DNA from 3 places in the Rahnella sp. RcJ3 genome. Region 3 is predicted to be linked to each of the others. Evidence: predicted binding sites of a transcription regulator. Region 3 holds the regulator's gene; each other region holds the start of a gene.
What was found. The regulator Fur, encoded in region 3, represses iron uptake genes when iron is present. The targets are predictions, from matches to a motif close to ATAATAATGAGAACNACTATCAA.

Region 1 (4,700 bases), on a different contig from region 3:
CGCACGTTGATCAGTTTTTGAATGACTTCGGCCAGTGAAAGACGAATGGAAGGATCGGCATCTTCCACACGCAGCTGATCTTGTAAACGTTTCACAACGGCTTCGGTTTCGGAAAGATTCCAGCTGGCGCGTACCGCATCTTTGCGGTCGACGGCTTCTTTAAACGCGGCTTGTGCCTGCTGATATTCATGAATTTTTACCGGCACCTGCTCCAGTTCTGCCTGGCCAGCGGCATCCCATTTCAGCTTGTCTTTCGACTGCTCAATCAGTTGCGACAGCGCGTCAATGTTGTCCTGATTTTTTTTGAGATACGCCGGATTGTAATTGAGCTGATAAAGCGTACGGCTGAGGCGGGCATCATTGAGTAATGCGTTCATCTGATTACTGAAATCGACTTTTTCCGCACGCTGACTGATGTCGTTAAATTTAATCATTCCCGCAGTGGTAATGACGGCCGCGATCAAAAGCACCAGCCCGAAACCCAGACCCAGTTTGGTGCCGACCTTGAGATTGTTCATCCACTGCGAAAGACCCGATCCGTTACTCATAATCATTCTCCGTCAAACATCCCTTTTAAATAGACATGCGTTTTTGTGACGCCTTTGTGAACAATCTATCGGTAGGTTGTTTAATAAACTTTATAGGATCTGTGGCGTATTTTTGATTAATGCGAGCGGGGTCTAATAATGGTGGGAAACGGAAGAATAATTCGCTGTAAAACAGTGATCATGCATACAAATTCAGGACATAAAAAAGGCGGGTCACTGACCCGCCATTGGCGAAAACATCATCATGCCCGCAAAGGGCGGCAGGGCGAAATTACTTCGCTTCAGCCAGACGTTTTGCTGCTTCGTCCCAGTTTACAACAGCCCAGAAGGCTTTGATGTAGTCAGGGCGTTTGTTCTGATATTTCAGGTAGTAAGCGTGTTCCCACACGTCCAGGCCCAGCAGCGGGTAACCGGAAGCGCCGGAAATGGCTTCGCCCATCAGCGGGCTGTCCTGGTTAGCAGTAGAAACAACCGCCAGTTTGCCGTCTTTCAGCACCAGCCATGCCCAGCCTGAACCGAAACGAGTGGTCGCTGCTTTCTCAAAAGTTTCTTTGAAAGCGTCAACGCTGCCGAAATCGCGTTCGATCGCAGATTTCAGTTCGCCCTGCAGGGTGGTGCCAGTTTTCAGGCCTTTCCAGAACAGGCTGTGGTTAGCGTGGCCGCCTGCGTTGTTACGCAGTGCAACTTTCTTGTCTGCAGGAACCTGATCCAGTTTGGTGATCAGTTCTTCAACCGGCAGTGCAGCCAGTTCCGGCAAGCTTTCCAGCGCAGCGTTAGCGTTGTTCACGTAAGCCTGGTGATGTTTAGTGTGATGGATTTCCATCGTTTCTTTGTCGAAATGCGGTTCGAGTGCGTCGTATGCGTAAGGCAGTGATGGCAGTGAATAACTCATGTTCATCGTCTCCATAGTGTAGGGCGGCACCGTCATTGTGAGCACCGCGTAATCAGTCGGATCATTATAGTTAATTAAATGATATTGAAAATGATTATCTATGCTCCATGCTTTGTGCGGGTACTCGTAAGCGCCTGTTATACGGGGCTTAGAACCAGATAACCGCAAACAATCCTAAATTGTCTAAAGGCACGCGGTGCTTAGAGAGAGTTAACGTAACCGCTGCGGATGCGTATACACCGTTGCCCGTCCCGGTTTACTGAAACCGACCAGCGTCAGATTGCATTTTTCGGCAACGTCGACTGCGAGCGTGGTGGCGGCGGAGACGGCAAACAGGATTTCGATGCCGCACATCGCGGCTTTCTGCACCATTTCATAGCTGGCGCGGCTTGATACCAGCGCGGCGCCGGATATCCAGTCGTTTTGTCTGGCACGCATACCGAGCATTTTATCGAGCGCCACATGACGGCCCACATCTTCGCAGCCACCCAGTAATTCACCTTCCGGCGTGATCCACGCGGCGGCGTGGGTACAGCCGGTGAGCTGGCCGATTTCCTGCACGGATTTCAGCTGGTGCAGCGCGTTGTCCAGATTTGCCAGATCAAAGGTTTGACTGAACGGCAGCGGCGCGAGCGGGCGGAATAAATCGCCTAACTGTTCGATGCCGCAGACGCCGCACCCGGTACGGCCCGCCATGGCGCGGCGGCGTTCTTTCAGCCCGGCGAAACGGCGGCTCGATAATTCGATGTTAACCTCAATCCCGTTACAGTTTGGTGTCACCTCCATCCCGTAAATATCACTGACCGATTCAATAATCCCTTCTGACAGCGAAAAGCCCAGCGCAAAGGCCTGCAGATCTTTCGGTGAAGCCATCATGACCACATGCGAAATGCCGTTATAAACCAGCGCAACGGGCACTTCCTGAGCAATCCAGTCATCTTCCGGCTCATTGAGATGTGCGCGCTGCATCACCGTTTTTTGGCTGGCTCCGATGATCTGAGTCACTTTTTTGTCATCTTTTTCGCCCAGTTCGTTTACTTGATGGACATCCATTAGCAATAACCTTATAAACATTCCGGCTACATAAGCCGTACAAAAACTATGGGTACTTGGCTTTAATTTTAACGCTTCCGCATCAGCTGCGGAAAGCGCCAATTTGAAAAGCAATGTGTTAACAGATGATGGGAAGGAGTCTTTCATGCAAGTCAGCAGAAGACAATTATTCAAAATATGTGCGGGTGGTATGGCCGGCACCACGGCGGCATTATTAGGATTTACTCCTACCATGGCGCTGGCGGAAACCCGCCAATACAAACTGCTTCGCTCCCGTGAAACCCGCAACAACTGCACTTACTGTTCCGTAGGTTGCGGAATACTGATTTACAGCCAGGGCGATGGCGCGAAAAACGTCACTGAAAATATCTTCCACGTAGAGGGTGACGCCGATCATCCGGTCAGTCGTGGCTCGTTGTGCCCGAAAGGCGCAGGCGTGCTGGATTACATCCACAGCGAAGGCCGTCTCAGATATCCGGAATACCGCGCTCCCGGTTCCGATAAATGGCAGCGCATCACGTGGGACGAGGCGATTTCCCGTATCGCCCGCCTGATGAAAGATGACCGCGACGCCAATTTCGTCGAGAAAAATGAAAACAACGTGACGGTCAACCGCTGGCTGACCACCGGCATGCTGTGTTCTTCTGCGGCCAGTAATGAAACCGGTCTGCTGGATCAGAAATTCACCCGCGCACTGGGTATGGTGGCGATCGACTGTCAGGCCCGTCTGTGTCATGGCCCGACCGTGGCGGCATTAGCGCCAACCTTTGGTCGCGGTGCGATGACGAACAACTGGGTCGACATCAAAAACGCCAATGTGATTTTAATTATGGGCGGAAATGCGGCAGAAGCGCATCCGGTCGGATTCAAATGGGTGATTGAGGCCAAAACCAAAAATAACGCTAAAGTCATCGTCGTCGATCCGCGTTTTAACCGCAGTGCTGCGGTGGCCGATATCTACGCGCCGATTCGCGCTGGTTCTGACACGGCCTTCCTGCTCGGCATGATCAACTATCTGATCACCCACAATAAAATTCAGACCGAATACGTCCTGGAATACACCAATGCCAGCCTGCTGGTACGTGAAGATTATGAATTCAACGACGGTCTTTTCAGCGGTTTTAACGCGGCGAAAAAATCCTATAACAAAGAAAGCTGGCACTATCAGCTGGATGAAAAAGGCTTCGCGAAACAGGATAAAACGTTGCAGGACCCGCGCTGTGTCTGGAACTTGCTGAAAGAGCATGTTTCCCGTTACACGCCGGAACTGGTGGAACGTCTGTGCGGTACCTCGAAAGAAGATTTCCTGCTGATCAGCTCCATTCTGGCGGAAACCTGCGCGCGCGATAAAACCTCGACCATTTTGTATGCGCTGGGCTGGACGCACCATACCGGCGGCGCACAAACCATCCGCTGTGCGGCGATGATCCAGTTGCTGCTTGGCAACATTGGTATGCCGGGCGGCGGCGTGAATGCCCTGCGTGGTCACTCCAATATTCAGGGCTATACCGACCTCGGTTTGCTGTCGCTGAATCTGCCGGGTTACATGCCTTTGCCGTCGGAAAAACAGACTAATTTCACTGATTATCTGCATCAGATTACGCCCGCACCGCTGGTGGATGGACAGGTCAATTTCTGGAAAAACACGCCGAACTTTTTCGTCAGTATGATGAAAAGCTTCTGGGGCGATCACGCCACGGCGGAAAATGACTGGGGCTTTGACTGGCTGCCGAAATGGGACAAAAGCTACGACGTGCTGCAACAGGCCGAGCTGATGACCGAAGGCAAGCTGAACGGGTATATCGTGCAGGGCTTCAACCCGCTGGCGGCCTTCCCGGACAAAAACAAATCCTCGCGTGCACTCTCAAAACTCAAATACATGGTGGTGATCGACCCGCTGGTGACTGAGTCCTCAAACTTCTGGCAAAACCACGGTGCAATGAACGACGTGCAGACCGCCGATATTCAGACCGAGGTGTTCCGTCTGCCGTCTTCCTGTTTTGCAGAGGAAAACGGTTCGATTGTGAACTCCGGTCGCTGGCTGCAATGGCACTTCCAGGCCTCTGAGCCACCGGGTGAAGCGCTGCACGACGGCAAAATTATCGCCCGTCTGTTTATGAAACTGCGTGAGCTGTACCAGAAAGAGGGCGGTGCCAATCCGCTGCCGGTAATGAATATGGCGTGGGATTATCAGGATCCGCTCGACC
Region 2 (4,700 bases), on a different contig from region 3:
TTGCAGGAAGCCGCCGAGGATATACGTCCGGCTGTTAGCTTCCGGCTGCATGATAGTCGTGAAAGCACTTTGATCCGGGCTTTCGCGGAACGGACGTTCAGTGTTGGACACGCGGCCGTTGATACCGGCACTCAGCTCATGGCGACCCAGCGTTTTTAGCCAGCTGGTCTCCGCGCCGTAGGTGTTCACGTCATAGTTTGAGTAGACGTTCATCATCTGCTTACTTTCGTTTGGCAGATAGGTGTTGTCGTGTGCCTGGGTGTACTGGTAATACACTTTCGAGACGATGGCATCCACGTAATCGTTGAATGGCGTCCATTCATCTTTCAGGCTCGCGCCCCAGCGGCGGGTGTTACTTTGCTGTTGTGCGGTACCCAGAATCGCGCTGCCAGCATTGTTCCAGGTATCGTAATGGGTGTGGTTCACTTTCTCGTAGTAATCGAGGGTGCCGGTGATTTTATGCGCATCATTCGGCTGCCAGATGACCGACGTCATAATGGCGTCAGAGTGCCAGTTGGCCGGATACGCATCGAGCGTATCGCTGTTGTTGCTGGTTTCCTGGCCGTCGCGGCGGCTGATGGCGATCAGGCCCCGCAGGGTTTCGTCACCGGCGGCAGCGGTGATGCCGTTGTGCCAGGAACGATCCGAAGAATCATAATCAGACTGGTAACCGAAATAGACTTCCTTGCCCGGACGCAGGTAATCGTCGGCAGATTTTGGCAGGAAGGAAACGGCACCACCGATGGAGGTGTTGGCGCGATCGGCTGATGTGGCGCCGGATTCAATATCCACCTGACCGTAAATATACGGGTCGATGTAATCGCGGCCAATACCAAAGGTGTTCAGGCCCGCACGGCTGACGTAGCTGCGCCCGGTAGCGTTTGGCTGCGGAATACCGTCGACGTCAATACCGACGCGGTTGCTTTCCAGGCCACGGATGTTATAGCCGGTATAACCGCTGCGGTCGAAGCCGCTTTTGCCATTGCCGGAGCCGCCACTCGCGCCGGTCGCGGTGATCAGCGGCTCATAACGCATGATAGTGCCGAAATCATTACCGCCTTTTCGCTGCATTTCTGCCGCCGTGATGGTGGTTTTCGAGCCTGGTTTTTTATCCGGCATCGTTTCGGTGACAGTCATGACTTCTTCATTGTTCTGCGCCAGATCCTGCGCGGTACGCACCGCCGGTTTTTTTTTGATGGCTTCAGAAGATTGCGTATTGCTTGCTGTGAGATCGGTATTGTCTTTAACGGCTTCCGCTGCATTTACGTTAAAGGTGGTGGTGAGAATCGTCCCCATGAAAATGACGTTTTTCACCAAACCCTGCTGTGTAAAGGATTTGAACATTTGTTATAAGTCCTGGACTAATTTTTTTAAGTTCTGCTCGCATTTACTGCCTTTCGACAAATCAGACGCGCTGGTCATCTGCATGCAATTCTTCCGTGAAAAGGCCATTGTCCTTATAAAATATGGGTTTATTTAACATCCGCACCCATTTCGGCTTTGTGAGAATGATAATGATACTGATAATTGTTATCAACAAAATGATAAAAAAAATGTAGTTCTTAACGAAATCTTTGCAATTCGTCTTTCGAAACGGGCCAGGGGGGCGCGGCTTTACAAGCCGGAAAGGCATGGTTAGAGTGGGTATAAATAGAAACTGTACCGTACAGTTAAGGAGTGAAAATGAAAGTACGTACCGAGGCCAGAAGGGATGCGATTGTGGATGCCGCGGCGGAATTATTTCAGGAGTGCGGCTACGAGCGTGCTTCGATGAATGAGCTTGCCCGGCGGCTTGGCGGATCAAAAGCCACACTTTACAATTACTTTCCCTCCAAAGAATCGCTGCTGGTGGCGGTGGTTAAAGCCTACGCCACCGGGCATCTTTCCGATGCCGTTGACGGGCTTTCCGCCCCCTTGCCTGATCTGCCGCTGGAAACGGTGCTGACCCGTTTTGGTGAAAGAATGTTGCTGGTGCTGACCAACGACGGTACCGCGCTGGCGGTATACCGGATGGTGATTGCCGAAGCCGGGCGTTCTGACATCGGTATGTTGTTTCACGATGCCGGTCCGGGTGAAGCCATCGAATCACTGGCGGCATTTTTAGCGCTGGCGATGCAAAAAGGGCAACTCGGCAATGCTGATGCCGATTTGCGCGCGCGCCAGTTTCTGGCGCTGGTGACGGCGCAAACCAATATGCGTTTGTACCAGAGCGACCCTGCGCCACTGGACGTCATCGAGATCAAGCAACTGGTGAAAAACGCCGTCGAGATGTTCCTGTACGGCGCCGTGCGCTAGCCATTCTTCCTCCTGCCACTGCAATCCGAAGCCATCCACCGTGATGGCTTTTTTGTTTTTCCTTACACTTTCCGGGATTGCGGAAAACATGACTAAGATATATCTTTTGGTAGACCTTATCGCAAAAGAGAGAACGTGATGGCACAACATCGCACTGAAACCCCTGCCGCAAATCTGCCGGTTCGTGTCAAAAATGAACTGGTTTTCCGTCATATCACGGTAAAAAGCAGTGAAACGATTTCCGGCTGTTTTAAACGCATTGTATTAAACGGCGACGAGCTGAGCGGGTTTACGTCACGCGGCTTCGATGACCACATCAAACTGTTTTTCCCGGCGAATCCGGGGGATGCCATTACACCACCCGCTGCAACCGAAGAAGGGATCGTGTGGGGCGAAGGGCCGCGTCCGCTGAACCGCGAATACACGCCGCTGCATTACGATGCACAGACCAACGAACTGACGCTGGATTTCTATATTCACGACGGGGGTGTCGCCAGCGAATGGGCGGCTGATGCGAAGCCGGGCGATAAACTGATCATCGGCGGGCCACGTGGTTCACTGATCATCCCGACCACCTATAAATGGCAGTTGTATGTCTGCGATGAAACCGGTCTTCCGGCGGTGAAACGCCGTCTGCGTGAGCTGAAACAGGCGGCGTCCGACGCCAAAATCACCGTGCTGGTGAAAGTGAAAGACGTGAGTTGCGTCAGCTATTTAGATGATGAACAAGACTTCAACATTGAATGGATTGTCAGCGATGAGCACAACGGTTATCAGGAAGATGACGCGGAGGTTAAAAAACTGAAAAGCCTGCCGCTGCCGGAAAGTGATTACTACATCTGGGTCACCGGTGAAGGGAAATTCGCCAAAGGGCTGAATGATTATTTCGTGGAAACCCGTGGATTGGATGCGAACCTGGTGCGTTGTGTGGCCTATTGGCATAATAAATAACGATGATGAATCATAAACACCGCCGCGAAAGAATGTTCGAAACGGGGGATATCCGCCTGCTGATGCTGCATTTTTTGCAGCGGCGTCCCGCCCACGGTTATGAGCTGATCAAGGCCATCGAAGAATTATCCAAAGGTGAATACACGCCGAGCGCCAGTATCATTTATCCGAACCTGACCTTTTTAGAAGAACAGGGGTTGATTTCGGCCAGCCAGGAAGAGGGCGGTAAGAAGCAATATGCGATTACACCGGAAGGTTCGCAATCGCTGGCTGAACAGGGAGAACTGCTCGGCTCAGTGACGGAGAAACTGCATTCGCTGGCGATTTTATCCAACAATCGCAGCATTCCTGAAATGCAGCGCGCGATAAACAATATCCGCATGGCGCTTAACCTGCGGCTGGCGAAAGGCCCCATCGGACAGGAGACACTGTATAAAATCACCGATGCGTTGGACCGGGCGACAAAAGAAATCGAGCGCAGTTAGCCGTACCTCAGAAAGCAAAAAGCCTCCGGATGGAGGCTTTACTGTCCCAGTATTGTCACTTATCTTCCGGCCACGGGGTCAGTATTTCATAACCATCTTTCGTCACCGCAATCATATGTTCCCATTGTGCGGACAACGAATGATCTTTAGTCACCACGGTCCAGCCATCGGGCAGGACTTTGTTTTGTTTTTTACCGGCATTGAGCATCGGCTCGATGGTAAATAACATGCCTTCCTGCAATACCAGCCCGTGACCTTGCTCGCCATAATGCAGCACCTGCGGATCTTCGTGATAACCCATGCCGATGCCGTGACCGCAATACTCTTCCACAATGGAAAAACCTTCGCGTTTCGCCACCGCAGCAATCGCAAAGCCGACGTCGCCGAGTGTTGCGCCGGGACGTACCACTGCAATACCGGCCATCATTGCTTCATAGGTGGTATCCACCAGACGGCGCGCCATAATGCCGGGTTCACCGGCGTAATACATACGGCTGGTATCGCCGTACCAGCCGTCTTTGATCAGCGCCACGTCGATGTTAACAATATCGCCTTTTTTCAGCGCCTTATCGGAAGGAATGCCGTGACAAATCACGTGGTTGACGGAGGTGCAGGTGGTTTTCTGATAGCCGTGATAACCGATATTGGCCGGGATCGCCTGCAATTCGTTGACGATAAAATCGTGGCAGATGCGGTCCAGTTCGTTAGTCGTAACGCCTGGCACTACGTACGGCGTGATCATATGCAACACGCGCGCCGCCAGTTTACCGGCGATACGGGCTTTATCGATGCCTTCCGGCGTTTTGACCATGCGGTTATTGTTGACGAAATACCTGCTGTCTAAACCATTATTCATTGCTTGCCTTCCTGTGTGTGCCACCCACGTTTAACAGCGTGCGGATACTTCCGGTGTTTTCTTCAGATTCCATGCTGCACTGCACCAGCAATTGCGAAATCTGGCTGTGCGTC
Region 3 (4,700 bases):
ACTACAAAGACTATACAACCAACCTTTCGCATTCTACCGCTAACCTGAACCTCGATTTTTCTTCCGGCTATGCCTGGGACATGTTTGGTATTGATATCGCAGCCTTTACGGCGATTGAAATGGCCGAGAGCAGCGAGAGCGGCCATCCCAACGAAATCGCCTTTTCTAACAGCAACCGCGCCTACGACGAAGATTACTCCGGGGATAAAAGTGGGGTCAGTCTTTATAAGGCAGCCGGTAAATTCAAATATGGCGGATTCTGGGGGCACGCAGGGTATATTCAGCCTACCGGACAGACGCTGATCGCACCGCACTGGAGCTTTATGCCGGGTACGTATCGCGGTGCGGAAGCCGGTTATAAACACGATTTCGGTGACCCGGGTGAACTGAGTTTCTCCTATATGTGGGCTGATGAATATAAATCGCCGTGGCATCTGGAAATGGATGATTTCCGCCAGAATGACAAGAAAACCGGCGTTTCTTATATTCATTCGCTCGGTGCGAAATATGATTTTAAAAATGACTTCGTACTGGAAGGCGCATTTGGCCAGGCTGAAAGTTATGTCGATCAGTACTTTGCTAAGGCCTCGTACAAAATGGATCTGCTGGGCAATCCGCTGACCACCAGCTATCAGTTCTATGGTGCAGAAGACCGCATCAGTGACAAGAATGATCCGAACAGTCTGTATGACGGTCTGGCATGGTTGCAGGCACTGACCTTTGGCTATACCACCGGGCAGTTTAACTGGCGTCTGGAAGGGACGATGGTGAAAGCGGAAGGGAATCAGGGCTACTTCCTGCAGCGCATGACCCCGACTTATTCTTCCTCAAACGGCCGTCTTGATGTGTGGTGGGACAACCGCTCGGACTTCAACGCCAACGGTGAAAAAGCAGTATATGCAGGCGTATTGTATGATCTGGCGAAATGGGATTTACCGGGCTTCGCGGTCGGTGGTTCGTACGTCTATGCCTGGGATGCCAAACCGAGCACCAACGCCGCTTATGACCAGAGCCAGCGTCTGAAAGAAAGCGCATGGAGCCTGGATGCGCTGTACACCATTCAGGAAGGGCGCGCCAAAGGGACGTTGTTCAAACTGCATTACACCCAGTACGACAACCATTCGGACATACCGAGCTGGGGCGGCGGTTACGGCAACATTTTCCAGGATGAAAAAGACGTGAAATTCATCGTTATCGCTCCATTTACTATTTTCTGAGGTCGCTATGTCGATGAATAAATTACTGATGATCATGGTTTCGGCTGTTTTGCTGGCCGGTTGTGCACCCACCGCCGATCAGGCACAAATATCCCAAACGCGGGAAGATTACCGTGCCTGTATCAATACGTCAGAAGGCAATCCGGACAAACTGGCATCCTGCGAGGTGTTACTGAATAAACTGAAACAGGAAAAAGCCCACCAGCAATTTGCAGAACAGGAGACGGTGCGCGTGGTGGATTATCAGCGATGTCTGACGGCGCGTAAAACTGGCGACGGTCAGGCATATGCTGCTGATTGCGGGAAAATCTGGCAGGAAATAAAAACGAACAATTCACCTAAGCCGTGAATCTCAGCAGCGAAACATACCCCGGCTTGCCGGGGTTTTTTATGCCTGCTATCCGGGCTCAATCTGCGTCGATATCAGACATAAAAAAACCGCTTTTCAGCGGTTAATTTAGTCAAAGCCTGTGCAGATTACTGCGCAGGTTTATCGTTGTGCAAAGAGTCATCTTCGCGGCAATCGCCTGCTTCACAGTGGCCGTACAGATACAGGCTGTGGTTGGTGAGCTTGATACCGTGTTTCTTAGCAATCTCACGCTGACGACCTTCAATATATTCGTCACGGAATTCGATCACACGACCGCAATCCAGACAGATCAGGTGGTCGTGGTGATGTTGCTGGGTCAGTTCGAATACGGACTTGCCGCCTTCGAAGTTATGACGGGTGACAATACCGGCGTCGTCAAACTGGTTCAGAACGCGGTAAACCGTCGCCAGGCCAATTTCTTCACCCATATCAATCAGTTGCTTGTAAAGATCTTCCGCACTAACGTGATGACCTTCCGGCGCTTGCAGCACTTCCAGGATTTTGAGGCGCGGAAGCGTGACTTTTAAGCCGGCTTTCTTCAGTGCGGTGTTGTTGTCAGTCATGCGGATTCAGTCCTGTTACTATGTGCTAATCAAGTTGAGGCATGCAGCCTGTGGCATCGGCGGCACAAAATTATTCGTTTAGTCTCTTCGTTTAACGCAATGTGCCAATTCTCGTCAACGACAGCCTGTTAATAAAGATCACAAATTGCCGGTCACATTTGGAATGCAACGACTTGATCAATAGAAAAAACAGAGGAACTCAGTGTACCTTGATACGACCGAAAGTTACAATTTTGTAGCAGTTAAATTGTTAATTTCAGTAATAGTTTGGCCCTTCAATTGTAGAATAAATCCTCAGGGCCAACAGGGTTTTTAGCCAATAATTTCAGAAAGGCTAAGTTCTTCTGTGATCTGTTTCACCCAGGCATCAACACGTTCGCTGGTCAGTTCGGGCTGACGATCTTCGTCAATTGCCAGTCCTATGAAGTGCTTATCATCCGCCAGGCCTTTAGATGCTTCAAAGTGGTAACCTTCGGTAGGCCAATGTCCGACAATCACTGCGCCGCGTGGCTCAATGATATCGCGCACGGTGCCCAGCGCATCGCAGAAATATTCGGCGTAGTCTTCCTGGTCACCGCAACCAAACAGTGCCACCAGCTTACCTTCGAAATCTATCTCTTCCAGCGTTGGGAAAAAGTCGTCCCAGTCACACTGCGCTTCACCGTAATACCAGGTTGGAATGCCGATAAGCAAAATATCGAATTTTTCCAGATCCTCTTTGCTGCTCTTCGCAATGTCATGCACCTCTGCAACATCTTTACCCAATTGCTTCTGGATCATTTTTGCGATGTTTTCGGTGTTACCTGTATCGGATCCAAAGAAGATACCTACAACGGCCATAAGATTACCTAACCTCTTGTTCTCAATGAAGTGCTCTGCAACGCAGGCAATAATAATGCAGATGATAGCAAACTCGTGCGGCGGAGAATATGCTTCTGCTCGCCTTCTTAACTGGGAAATAAGTTTATCGGGCAATATTTTTATGTGTTATCGCCTTTGTGTGCTTTCACCTGCGGCGAATTAACCTCAGGCTTAATAAGGTCAAAAGCAAGTTTGAGAAATAAGTCGTCACAATACTAAATTTCGAGAACATTCCGCCGATAGATGATTCGGGAGCAATCTCAACATAATAAAGAAATCGATGCCCGGAGAGGTGTTCAAACATGTCCTGGGGCACTTGCCTGCTGGTTACCTGTCTTGATTCTCCGCATCCCCGTCAATCCTCAGGCCAGAAACAGACATGTTTCGAGAGAGGCATATCGTGCAGTTTTTAAAAAATATCACCATCAGGGCCGCTTTATTAACCATTCTTGGCATCTTTTGCGTCATGTGGGCAGGTGTTTCCCTTTACACCGTCACCTCACTGGACACACTGACCCAAAATACCAAAAATAGTACCGAGCTGGTCAACAATATGGCGCTGATCAATAAAGGAAATGATCAGTATTTTCGTACCGTGACGCGCCTGAGCCGCGCCGTGGCACAGCTTCAGGCCGATCCGTCAAAAGGTCCGGAAATTTTTGATACCGCCAAACAATCACTCAGCGGGCTGACGCAGGCTCTGGCCAGTTTTAAAGCGGCACCGCATCCGGGGCTGGAAGATTCCTCCGTGCAGGAATTAATCACCAGTTGGGAAAATCTGATCACGCAGGGCGTCACGCCATTGTTCGACGCAGCCCGCAGCAAAAATACGGAGTCCTATAACCAGCTAGCCAATTCCACCGTGCCTGCACTGAGCCGCAGCTTTGGCTCATCAATGGAAAAAGTCAGCGGTCAGATCGCTGTCGATTTTGATGCGGCACAACGGCAATCCACCCATCTGACGTCATTTAGCAAAGTGATTCTGCTGACGGCATTTGGTATCGGGCTGGTGATTTTATTGCTGACTGACCGTTATCTGGTGATGGCGCTGGTGAAGCCGCTGGATAAAATCCGCGGTCACTTCGCGGTGATCGCCAGCGGCGATCTGACGTTTTATCTGGAAGAATTCGGTAAAAACTGCGCCGGTAAGCTGATTCCGTTGCTGAACGAGATGCAGTTGAGCCTGGTCAATACCGTTCAGACCATCCGCAACTGCACCAATCACATCTATCAGGGCGCGTCAGAAATTTCAGCCGGGAACAACGATTTGTCTTCCCGTACGGAAGAACAGGCGTCGGCGCTGGAAGAAACCGCTGCCAGCATGGAAGAACTGACGGCTACCGTTAAACACAATGCCGATAACGCGCATCACGCCAGCCAGCTGGTGATGGAGGCTTCCACCACCGCGCAGAAGGGCGGCAACATCGTGGCAGACGTGGTCAGCACCATGAAAGATATCTCCGGCAGCTCGAAGAAAATTGCTGAAATCACTTCTGTGATTAACAGCATCGCTTTCCAGACCAACATTCTGGCGCTGAATGCTGCCGTCGAAGCGGCACGTGCGGGCGAGCAGGGGCGCGGTTTTGCAGTGGTTGCCAGCGAAGTGCGCAATCTTGCACAACGCAGTGCGCAGGCGGCGAAAGAAATCGAGCAGCTCATCAGCGAATCGGTTTCCCGCGTCGACAGCGG

Region 1: sodA (superoxide dismutase [Mn]) is a predicted target of Fur. The motif match lies at 1,519-1,541, and genes of this name have one in related genera.
Region 2: DXU84_RS06970 (TonB-dependent receptor domain-containing protein) is a predicted target of Fur. The motif match lies at 1,515-1,537, and genes of this name have one in related genera.

What each region holds. Positions count from the first base shown of each region.
Region 1 covers NZ_QSNX01000011.1:108,601-113,300, reverse strand. The annotation lists gene DXU84_RS15765 (methyl-accepting chemotaxis protein) at 1-548, opposite strand, end outside; gene sodA (superoxide dismutase [Mn]) at 820-1,440, opposite strand; gene fdhD (formate dehydrogenase accessory sulfurtransferase FdhD) at 1,651-2,493, opposite strand; gene fdnG (formate dehydrogenase-N subunit alpha) at 2,639-4,700, shown strand, end outside.
Region 2 covers NZ_QSNX01000004.1:114,593-119,292, forward strand. The annotation lists gene DXU84_RS06970 (TonB-dependent receptor domain-containing protein) at 1-1,296, opposite strand, end outside; gene DXU84_RS06975 (TetR/AcrR family transcriptional regulator) at 1,684-2,295, shown strand; gene DXU84_RS06980 (siderophore-interacting protein) at 2,434-3,246, shown strand; gene DXU84_RS06985 (PadR family transcriptional regulator) at 3,249-3,731, shown strand; gene map (type I methionyl aminopeptidase) at 3,787-4,542, opposite strand; gene DXU84_RS06995 (ParD-like family protein) at 4,580-4,700, opposite strand, start outside.
Region 3 covers NZ_QSNX01000001.1:293,262-297,961, forward strand. The annotation lists gene DXU84_RS01360 (OprD family outer membrane porin) at 1-1,217, shown strand, start outside; gene chiQ (ChiQ/YbfN family lipoprotein) at 1,231-1,566, shown strand; gene fur (ferric iron uptake transcriptional regulator) at 1,695-2,150, opposite strand; gene fldA (flavodoxin FldA) at 2,463-2,990, opposite strand; gene DXU84_RS01380 (methyl-accepting chemotaxis protein) at 3,412-4,700, shown strand, end outside.